3 regions of the Blastococcus jejuensis genome follow, and region 3 is predicted to be linked to each of the others. Evidence: predicted binding sites of a transcription regulator. Region 3 holds the regulator's gene; each other region holds the start of a gene.

Region 1 (3,247 bases), on a different contig from region 3:
CGGGCCAGGTAGCAGGCCGCGACCAGCCCGTTGTGGCCCGAGCCGACCACGACGACGTCGGCGGTCGTGTCGCCGGGGCTCACCGGGGGCGCGAGCTGCCGGCACCCGTTCCGGCGCCGTGCAGCCGCAGCGGCAGGGTGGCGCCCAGGATGGCGAAGGGCCGGGCATCGCCCGGGAAGTGGTAGCCGCGGGCGAGGTCGACGAACCCGTCGGCGTGGTAGAGCCGGAACGCCTTGGTGTCGGCGTCGGGGGTCGACAGCAGCGCGGCGGGATAGGGGAGGCCGTCGACGAGGGCGTGCAGCAGCCGGCGCCCCAGCCCCTGGCTCTGGTGGTCGGGGTGGACGTGCAGCTCGCACACCTCGAACGCGCCGGGCAGCCAGCGCTTCGCCGTCCGCCGGTCCAGGGCCGCCCGGACCTGGTCGTGCCACCACTGGCCGGGCTCGACGAGGTAGCCGTAGCCGAAGCCGACGAGCTGGTCGTCGTTGTCGGTCTCGGCGAACGCGCCGACGGCACGGAAGCCGGGCCGGTCGGTGTGCTGGATCGCGTAGCCGTACCGGCCGGCGACCACCGACGAGTCGTAGCCCATGGCGAGCCCGTAGATGATCAGCGCCTCGTGCATGTGCTCGCGCAGCCAGGCGGTGGACAGCTCCGTGACGCGGGTCGTCGGCTTGGTGCCGGTCATGAGGTGCACACCTGCCCTTCGGGGACCGGGACGGGGCCGGATGCAGTCGCCTGGGTGTGGGTGGGGCCCGCACCGACCTCGGCCGCGGTGCCCTCGGTCAGGCGGAGCAGCTCGTCGTAGCTGGTGCAGAACACGGCGGCGGGGTGGCCGGCGGCGGCCCACACGCGCTCGTAGCGGGCCAGCTCGACGTCGACGAGGGTGCCGATCGGCGCGGGGTGCCCGATCGGGGCGACCCCGCCGATCGCCTGGCCGGTGTGCCGGCGCACGAAGTCGGCCGGGGCCGGGGCGATTCGCTCGACGCCGAGCAGGTCGGCGACCGTGGGCTCGTCGACGCGGTGGGCGCCGCTGGTGAGCACCAGCAGCGGCAGGTCGCCGACGGCGAAGACCAGGCTGTTGACGATCGCGCCGAGCGGGACGTCGAGTGCCGCGGCGGCCGCGGCGGCGGTGCGCACCTCGGCGGGCAGGACGCGGACCTCCGCCTGGGCGCCGGCGTCGGCGAGCAGCCGGGCGACCTCGGCCACCCGTGGGTGCTCGGGTGCGGTCATGCGGCTGATCCTGCCACCGGCCTCGGACCGGTGCCGACACGGTCGCCGCCGGTCTTGACGGCGCGGACGGGGTCGGGTCTACTGGAGTCGTTCGAACACGTGTTCGAACAAGCAGGACACCGCCGGTCCACCACCGCTCCTCGGCCCTTCCCCGCCCGGAGCGGTGGCCGGGGCCGGCGCGGGGTGGGTGCGGGTACGAGGTGGGGAGTCTGTCATGAGCCGGGTGCTCGGTGAGACCGTCGGTCGGGTCGGTGAAGAGGTGCAGGTCGAGCGCGGCGCCCTCGGGCCGGTGCAGTTCTGGCGCGGCTCCTCCCGCTACGTGGTGGGCGAGCTGCTCGACTCGTGGGTCGAGACCGCGCCGTGGTGGCTGCGCGACACCTCGGTCCTGGGCGGGGCTCCCGGTGGCGCCTCCGCCGAGCTCGTCGCCACCCGGGAGGTGTGGCGGGTCGAGGCGGTGCGTGCCGGCCGGTCGCGGATGAGCTTCGCCGGCGTCTTCGACCTGTCGTGGGACGCCGCCGGCAACCGCTGGTGGCTCGTGCGGGTGCACGACTGATGGGCGCCGTCCGCGCCGTGCCCGCCGGTCAGCTGCCCCTGCCCCCGGCACTGCCCGCCGCCGCCGGCCAGCTCCTCGACCAGGCGCACCGCGCGCTGGCCGAGGCGTCGGCCGCCACCGATCCCCGGGAGCGGTACGCCACGGCGCACCTGGGCGCGCTGCGCGCGGCCGCCGCCGTGCTGGCCGCCCGCACCCGGCCCGAACCCGCCCGCCGCCGCCCGCGCAGCGCCTGGGTGCTGCTGGCCCAGGTCGCGCCCGAGATGGGGGAGTGGGCCACCTTCTTCGCCGCCGGTGCCGCCAAGCGGGCGGCGGCCGAGGCGGGGCTCTCCCATGCGGTCACCGAGCGGGAGGCCGACGACCTGGTCCGCGACGTCGGCGGCTTCCTCGCCGTGGTGGAGAACTGCCTCGGCGCGTTGCCCGCGCCGCCCCGCTCACCGTTCCGCCGTCCGACGCCGGCTCGTGGCGCCGGATCACGGAAGTGAGCGAGCTTGCGAGCTCACCGGTAGACGCAGCAGCCACGCTCACGCGGTCGACGAGCGCCAGCGAGGAGTCCGCGTGAGCGACCCCTTCGTCCACCTGCACGTCGCGTCCGGTTACTCCATGCAGTACGGGGCCAACCACCCCGCCGACCTCGTGGCCCGCGCCGCCGAGCACGGCATGTCGGCGCTGGCCCTCACCGATCGCGACGGGCTGTACGGCACGGTGAAGTTCGCCCTCGCCTGCCGTGCGGCCGGCGTGCGGCCGATCTTCGGCGTCGACCTCGCCGTCGCTCCCGCTCTCGGTGCCACGTCGCACCCGGCGCGGGCCACCGCGCTGGGGGGCGAGGAGTCCGGCGCCCGGCCGCCACGGCTGCGCACGGCTGCGCCGCTGCGCAAGAGCCCCGCCCGCGGCGGGGCGAGCGTCGACCCGCGGCTGCCGCGGGTCACTTTCCTCGCCCGCGACGGCGCCGGTTGGCGCTCGCTGTGCCGGCTGACCAGCGCCACGCACCTGCGCGGCACGCGCGGGGAGCCGGTGAGCTCGCTGGCCACGGCCGCCGAGCACGCCTCCGGGCTGATCGCGGTGCTCGGGCCCGACTCGCCGGTGGGTCGGGCGCTGCTCACCGGCCGGGCCGACCACGCCGCCGCCCACCTCGACGCCTGGCGGGCCGCCTTCGGGCCGGGCCGGCTGGTGCTCGAGGTCGTGCACCACCGCGGGCGCGGCGACCGGCAGCGCGCCCAGGCGATGCTGCGGTTCGCCGCCGAGCAGGGCGTGCCGGTGGTGCTCAGCAACGCCGTCCGGTACGTCGACGCCCTCGACGCCCCCACGGTCGACGTGCTCGACGCGTCCCGCCGGCTGGTCGCGCTCGACCTGCGGCACGTCGACCGGCGCACCGCCGAGGGGTACCTGAAGTCGGGCAAGGAGATGGCCGAGGTCGCCGAGGACCTCGTCGGCCCCGACCGCGACGCCGCGCTGCGGCTGCTCGAGCGC
Region 2 (3,247 bases), on a different contig from region 3:
GGTCGACATCTGGGGCCGGCGTCGCCTGGCCTACGAGATCAAGAAGCAGATCGAGGGCATCTACGCCGTCATCGACATCGATGCCGAGCCCGCCGCTGTGTCCGAGCTCGACCGTCAGCTCAACCTGAACGAGTCGGTGCTCCGCACGAAGCTGATGCGGCCCGAGGTCCACTGACCATGGCCGGCGAGACCGTCATCACCGTCGTCGGCAACCTGACCGCCGACCCGGAGCTGCGCTTCACGCCGTCGGGCGCTGCCGTCGCCAACTTCACCGTCGCGTCGACCCCGCGCACCTTCGACCGTCAGTCGCAGGAGTGGAAGGACGGCGAGGCGCTGTTCCTCCGCTGCAACGTGTGGCGCCAGGCGGCCGAGAACGTGGCCGAGTCGCTCACCCGCGGCTCGCGCGTCATCGTCAGCGGCCGGCTCAAGCAGCGCTCGTTCGAGACGAAGGAAGGCGAGAAGCGCACCGTCGTCGAGCTCGAGGTCGACGAGATCGGCCCCTCGCTGCGCTACGCCACCGCCAAGGTCACCCGCGCCTCGCGCGGTGAGGGCGGCGGCGGCTTCGGTGGCGGCGGCGGTGGCGGCTTCTCCGGCGGCGGTGGCGGCGGCGGTGGCGCGAGCGACCCGTGGTCGACGCCCGCCGGTCCGTCCGACGAACCGCCCTTCTAATTCTTCGTTCCTCACTACTTGACCTACCTGGAGTACCCCGGTGCCCAAGCCCCCTGTTCGCAAGCCCAAGAAGAAGGTCTGCCAGTTCTGCAAGGACAAGGCGACCTACGTCGACTACAAGGACACGACCCTGCTGCGGAAGTTCATCTCCGACCGCGGCAAGATCCGTGCCCGCCGCGTCAGCGGCAACTGCAGCCAGCACCAGCGGGACGTCGCCACGGCCGTGAAGAACAGCCGTGAGATGGCCCTGCTGCCCTACACCTCGACGGCGCGCTGATCATGAGCACGATGAAGCTGATCCTGACCCAGGAGGTCACCGGTCTCGGTACCTCCGGCGACACGGTGGAGGTCAAGGGCGGCTACGGCCGCAACTACCTCCTCCCCCGCGGGCTGGCCATCAAGGCCACCCGGGGTGCCGAGAAGCAGGTCGAGTCCCTGCGCCGGGCGCGTGCCGCCCGCGAGGTGGCCTCGCACGAGGAGGCGCAGGCCCTGGCCGGGCGCATCACGGGCCTCACGGTCCGGGTGCCGGCCCGCGCCGGTGAGGGCGGCCGCCTGTTCGGGCGCGTCACCCCCGCCGACGTCGCGGCTGCCGTGACCGCCGCCGGTGGTCCGGAGCTCGACCGTCGCCGCATCGACCTGCCCAGCACGATCAAGACGACCGGGGAGCACACGATCACCGTGCGCGTGCACCCCGAGGTCAGCACGCAGCTGACCATCGAGGTCGTTCCCTCCTGAGAGCGCGCTGAGCACTCCTCACGTCCGGAAGGGGCGTCGGACTCCGGTCCGGCGCCCCTTCCGGCGTCTCGGGGCATCTCAGCGGGTCTGACGCCGCTCCCTGGGCATGCCTCGCGCTCTCGGTCCATCTCAGCGGGTCTGACGCCGCTCCCTGGGCATGCCTCGCGCTCTCGGGGCCCTGCGGGACCGGTGCAGTGCGAAGTGGGACCCGGGAGTGTCACGGCGTCCGGGGAGCGGCTGTCGTCCATGGCCGTTCCTGACATGTCGGCGGCCGGTCGTTCGTCGGTGGCGGGCGGGGTCGGGACGTCGCCGCGCGGTCGCATGTGACTCGTGATGCGGCGCGCGGAAAAATGTTGGGAAGTTTCTCCCGTCCACAGCCGGTGAACGGCCTTCGCGCAGGTGACGGTGCGGAATCCGGAAGATGGCCGGGACGTGTCCCCCGCCGTCTCCACATGTCGACACGCCTCCATCCACCGACTTGTCCACAAGTTGTGCAGATCGACGTGCACACCGGTGTTGGACGGCGCCCCCTCCGGCTTCCTAACGTCCTCCCCAGCTGCCGCCGGGCGCGCGGGAAGTGTCGGTGCCCGGCGGTAGCAATGACCCGAACAGTTGTTCGGGCCTGGTGACGTCTGCCGAGCTCCCGACTTCCCCTCGGAGTGGCGGTAGCGGGCGCGCCTGCACAGAGATGGAGGAAACCCCGGTGGCAGTGGCCGAGGAGTTCAGCCGGCCGTCCGCGACGGCCCCCGCGTACGACCGGCAGCCACCGCAGGACATCCCGGCGGAGCAGTCGGTGCTCGGCGGCATGCTGATGAGCAAGGACGCGATCGCCGACGTCGTCGAGGTGCTGCAGGGCCCCGACTTCTACCGCCCCGCCCACCAGGTGGTCTTCGACTGCATCCTCGACCTGTACGGGCGCGGTGAGCCGGCCGACGCGATCACGGTGGCCGCTGAGCTCAACCGCACCGACCAGCTGTCCAAGATGGGCGGCGCGGTCTACCTGCACACGCTGATCGCTTCGACACCGACGGCGGCCAACGCCGGGTACTACGCGGCGATCGTGGCCGAGCAGGCCGTGCTGCGCCGACTCGTGGAGGCCGGCACCCGGGTCGTCCAGCTGGGCTACGGCGCGGCCGGCGGCAAGGGCGACGTCGACGACATCGTCGACCGCGCCCAGCAGGAGATCTACGACGTCACCGAGAAGCGGATGAGCGAGGACTACTCGCGCCTCGAGGACATCCTGCAGCCGACGATGGACGAGCTGGACGCCATCGCCTCGCGAGGTGGCGTCAGCCGTGGCGTGCCCACCGGTATCCGCGACCTCGACGAGCTCACCAACGGCCTCCAGGCCGGCCAGATGATCGTCATCGCGGCCCGTCCCGGTGTCGGGAAGGCGCTTGCCCTCGACACCCCGGTGGCCACCCCCACCGGCTGGACGACGATGGGCGAGATCCGGGTCGGTGACCGGGTCTTGGGCTCCGACGGCCGGCCGACGACTGTCGTCGCCGCGACCGACGTCATGACCGACCGGCCCTGCTACGAGGTCCACTTCTCCGACGGCTCGATGATCGTGGCCGACGCACAGCACCAGTGGCTGACCGAGACCCGCGCCAGCCGGAAGTCCGCCCAGGCGGCGCGGGTGGGCTACAGCGGCTGTCGGAACCAGCGGACGTTCGCCGAGGTGCGTACGACGGAGGAGATCGCGCGAACCGTCCGGTGTGCCACCAAGGACGCCCGGCTCAACCACTCCGTCACGAACGCGCGGCCATTGGATCTTCCCCCGGCCGACCTGCTCATTCCGCCGTACACCCTGGGCGTCTGGCTAGGAGACGGAACGTCGGCG
Region 3 (3,247 bases):
TGCTCACCGCGGTCGTCTACGCGGTGAAGTGGGGGACCGGCCGCACCGCGCCCGGCTTCCCGGGTTCCTTCTTCTTCCACGAGGACGGCGCTTCGTTCCCGTCCGGCCACGTCGCCAACGCCGTCCTCATGTGGGGTGTGGCGCGGTGGCAGGCCGTGGAGTACGGCCTGCCGATGCGCGTGCAGCGGGTGTTCTGGTGGCTCAGCCTCGTCGGTCCGGTGGCGACCGGCGTCGCGATGGTCTCCCTGGACTTCCACTGGGTCACCGACGCAGTCGTCGGCGCGTGCGTGGGCATCGTGCTGTTGGGCGTGGTTCACGCACTGGACGCAACCGTTCTGTCACGCTGGGTTCGTGCCCGAGCAGGCCGGCAGACCGCGTAGCGGCGTCCGGGGGCGACTGCTGGCGACCGGAGGTCTCCTCGGCGCCGCACTCGTCCTCGCCTCCGGCATGCCCGCGGCCGCCGAGGACGCCACCGCTCAGGCGGCCGCCGGCGCGCAGGTCCGCTGCCAGATCACCGACCCGCGGCTCGCCGAGCTCTCCGGGCTGGTCGCCGTCCCCGGCCGGCTCCTGGCCATCAACGACGGCGGCGACCAGATCGATCTGTACGTGCTCGACGCCAGTTGCGCCGTGATCGACGTCCACACGACCGCCGTGGACCCGTTCGACCCGGAGGACCTCGCGATCGGCGCCGACGGGACCGTCTGGGTGGCCGACACCGGGGACAACGGCGCGAGCCGGCCGACGATCGCGCTCGTCGCCCTGCGGCCCGACGGGACCACGAACCTCTACCGGCTGACCTACCCGGACGGCCCGCACGACGCCGAGGCCCTGCTGCTCGCCCCGGACGGGACGCCGTACGTCGTCACCAAGGAGGTGCTGGGGGCCAGCTCGGTGTACCGGCCGGCGGCGCCGCTGGTCGACGGCGGGACGATGCCACTCGCCAGGGTCGCCTCGGTGGCCATGACCCTGACCGGCACGCCCGGTGGTCCGGTCGGCCGCGCCGGGCAGCTGCTGGTCACGGGGGGAGCGGTCGCGGGCAACGGGCATCACCTGGCCCTGCGGACCTACACCGACGCCTACGTCTGGCCGCTGACCGGATCCGACGTGGTCGCGGCGCTGGCGGCCGAACCGGTCCGCGTCCCGTTGCCGGACTCCCCGCAGGGGGAGGCGATCAGCTTCACCGAGGACGGTTCCGCGCTGGTGGTGGCCAGTGAGGGCACCCCGAGCGACCTGACCGTCGTCCCGGTCGTGAGCGGCCTGCCCGCCCCCGGCACCACGGCCACCGGGCCCACGCCGAGCCTGACCGACTTCACGAGCTCGGGGCTCTCACCGATCACCTCGGCGGTGATCGCCGCGCTGACGGCCACCGTGCTGGTGTGGCTGGGCGGACTGTTCCGGCGCCGCCGGCCCTGAGTCTGACGGCAGCGAGCCGGACGGCGCCGGGCCGGACAGCGCCGGGCCGGACAGCACCGGGCCGGCGGCCGGGTGTCAGACCCGGCGGAGGACGCTGACCACGCGCCCCAGCACGGTCGCGTCGTCGCCCGGGATGGGCTCGTACGCCGGGTTGTGCGGGAGCAGCCAGACGTGCCCGTCGCGGCGCTTGTACGTCTTGACGGTGGCCTCGCCGTCGATCATCGCGGCGACGATCTCGCCGTTCTCCGCCGTCGGCTGCTGGCGCACGACCACCCAGTCGCCGTCGCAGATCGCCGCCTCGATCATCGAGTCGCCGGTGACCTTCAGCATGAACAGCGTGCCCTCGCCGACCAGCTCGCGGGGGAGCGGGAAGACGTCCTCGACCGCCTGCTCGGCGAGCACCGGACCGCCGGCCGCGATCCGGCCGACGAGCGGAACGTAGGTCGGCGCGGAGACGTCGACGCCCTCGGGGACGCCCGGCAGCTCGGTGACCGTGGCGCTGGCGTGCGGCGAGTCGTCGGGGAGCCGGACGTCGAGCGCGCGCGGGCGGTTGGGGTCGCGCCGCAGCCAGCCCTTCTTCTGCAGGACGGAGAGCTGGTGGGCGACCGACGACGCCGAGGAGAGACCGACCGCCTCGCCGATCTCCCGGACCGACGGGGGATAGCCGCGCCGCTCGATCGAGTCGCGGATGACCTCCAGGACCCGGCGCTGCCGCTGGGTCAGGCCGTCGCCGTCGGCGCCCCGGTCGGGGAACGAACGGACGGTCGCCGTCCCGGATGCCGCCGTGGCGTCCCCGGGCGGCTTCCGGCCGCCCGACGTCCCGTTCTTCTCCGCCACGTCGCCTCCTCGTCGGCTGCTCGCGCAGCGCCGGTGATCTCTCGCAGGAACCGTAGCGCGGCGACCCGCTCGGATCAAACACATGTTCGAAGTCGTGCCGTGTCCTGTCGCTTTCGTCGGACCCGTGCGGTAGACATCGAACAGTCGTTCGAATCGAACACGCGTTCGAGGGTGGCGGCGACGACGGGTGTTCGGCGGGTCGGGAGGAGACGGTCATGGGATGCGTGCAGGAAGCCGTGCTGGAGTTCGACGAAGCGGTGCAGGCGCCGTGGCGTCCCCGGTTGGTGTCCGATCCCGTCGAGCCGGCGGCTCCGACCCTGCGCACGGTCCGCCCCCACCCGTCGCGCCGCAGCCCGTCCCGGGTGGGCGTGTGCCGGCCGCCGGCGGCGCCCGCGCGGCCGACCGCTCCGGTCCGCCGCGGCCCCGTCCGGCGGGGCGCGCCCGACCTGGCCGCACGACCTGATCGCGACGGGCCGGGCCGTCCCCGCGCCGCGCGTCGGGCACCGGCGGGTCCGTCGATCGCCCGGCGCGTGCGGCTCACCCGCCGGGCCCGCCGGCTCGCGGTGGTGCTGGCGCTGGCGGGGGCGGTGGCCCTCGGGTCGTGGCTCGGCCCGCTCCTCTCGGGCGACGAGGGCGGCCTCCGGCTGGCCGGGGTGTCCAGCGTCGTGGTCCAGGAGGGCGACACGCTGTGGTCGATCGCCACGTCCCTCGACGGCGAGGGCGACGTGCGCGCGGTGATCGACGAGATCCAGCGGATGAACGGGCTCGAGGGCGCCGACCTCGTGCCCGGCCAGGTTCTCCAGCTCCCGTGAGCGGGGGTGAGGCGCGGCGCGACGGGCTGCCCGGCTCGGCATCGGCAGTCCCGGGCGGTGTCGCCACGGCAACACCTCTACAACCTGAGCGGCCGACTTCGTCAACCCTCTGTGTGGGCGTCTTCACCCTCTGTGGTGGCTCGGACGCTTACGGTCGTCACGTGTCAGGCGCCATGGAAAGTCGT

The links. Region 3 encodes LexA, which represses DNA repair genes until DNA is damaged. Its sites were predicted from a motif close to TCGAACANNTGTTCGA; they were not measured.
Region 1: ABD644_RS12845 (YbaK/EbsC family protein) is a predicted target of LexA. The motif match lies at 1,319-1,334, and genes of this name have one in related genera.
Region 2: dnaB (replicative DNA helicase) is a predicted target of LexA. The motif match lies at 2,009-2,024, and genes of this name have one in related genera.

What each region holds. Positions count from the first base shown of each region.
Region 1 is NZ_BAAAVV010000005.1:281,912-285,158, reverse strand. It holds gene ABD644_RS12855 (phytoene desaturase family protein) at 1-83, opposite strand, end outside; gene ABD644_RS12850 (GNAT family N-acetyltransferase) at 80-682, opposite strand; gene ABD644_RS12845 (YbaK/EbsC family protein) at 679-1,227, opposite strand; gene ABD644_RS12840 (DUF6504 family protein) at 1,442-1,780, shown strand; gene ABD644_RS12835 (SAV_6107 family HEPN domain-containing protein) at 1,780-2,262, shown strand; gene ABD644_RS12830 (DNA polymerase III subunit alpha) at 2,336-3,247, shown strand, end outside.
Region 2 is NZ_BAAAVV010000009.1:47,502-50,748, reverse strand. It holds gene rpsF (30S ribosomal protein S6) at 1-175, shown strand, start outside; gene ABD644_RS17155 (single-stranded DNA-binding protein) at 178-669, shown strand; gene rpsR (30S ribosomal protein S18) at 710-946, shown strand; gene rplI (50S ribosomal protein L9) at 958-1,404, shown strand; gene dnaB (replicative DNA helicase) at 2,108-3,247, shown strand, end outside.
Region 3 is NZ_BAAAVV010000002.1:18,859-22,105, forward strand. It holds gene ABD644_RS03840 (phosphatase PAP2 family protein) at 1-380, shown strand, start outside; gene ABD644_RS03845 (hypothetical protein) at 352-1,413, shown strand; gene lexA (transcriptional repressor LexA) at 1,489-2,250, opposite strand; gene ABD644_RS03855 (LysM peptidoglycan-binding domain-containing protein) at 2,466-3,062, shown strand; gene ABD644_RS03860 (hypothetical protein) at 3,224-3,247, shown strand, end outside.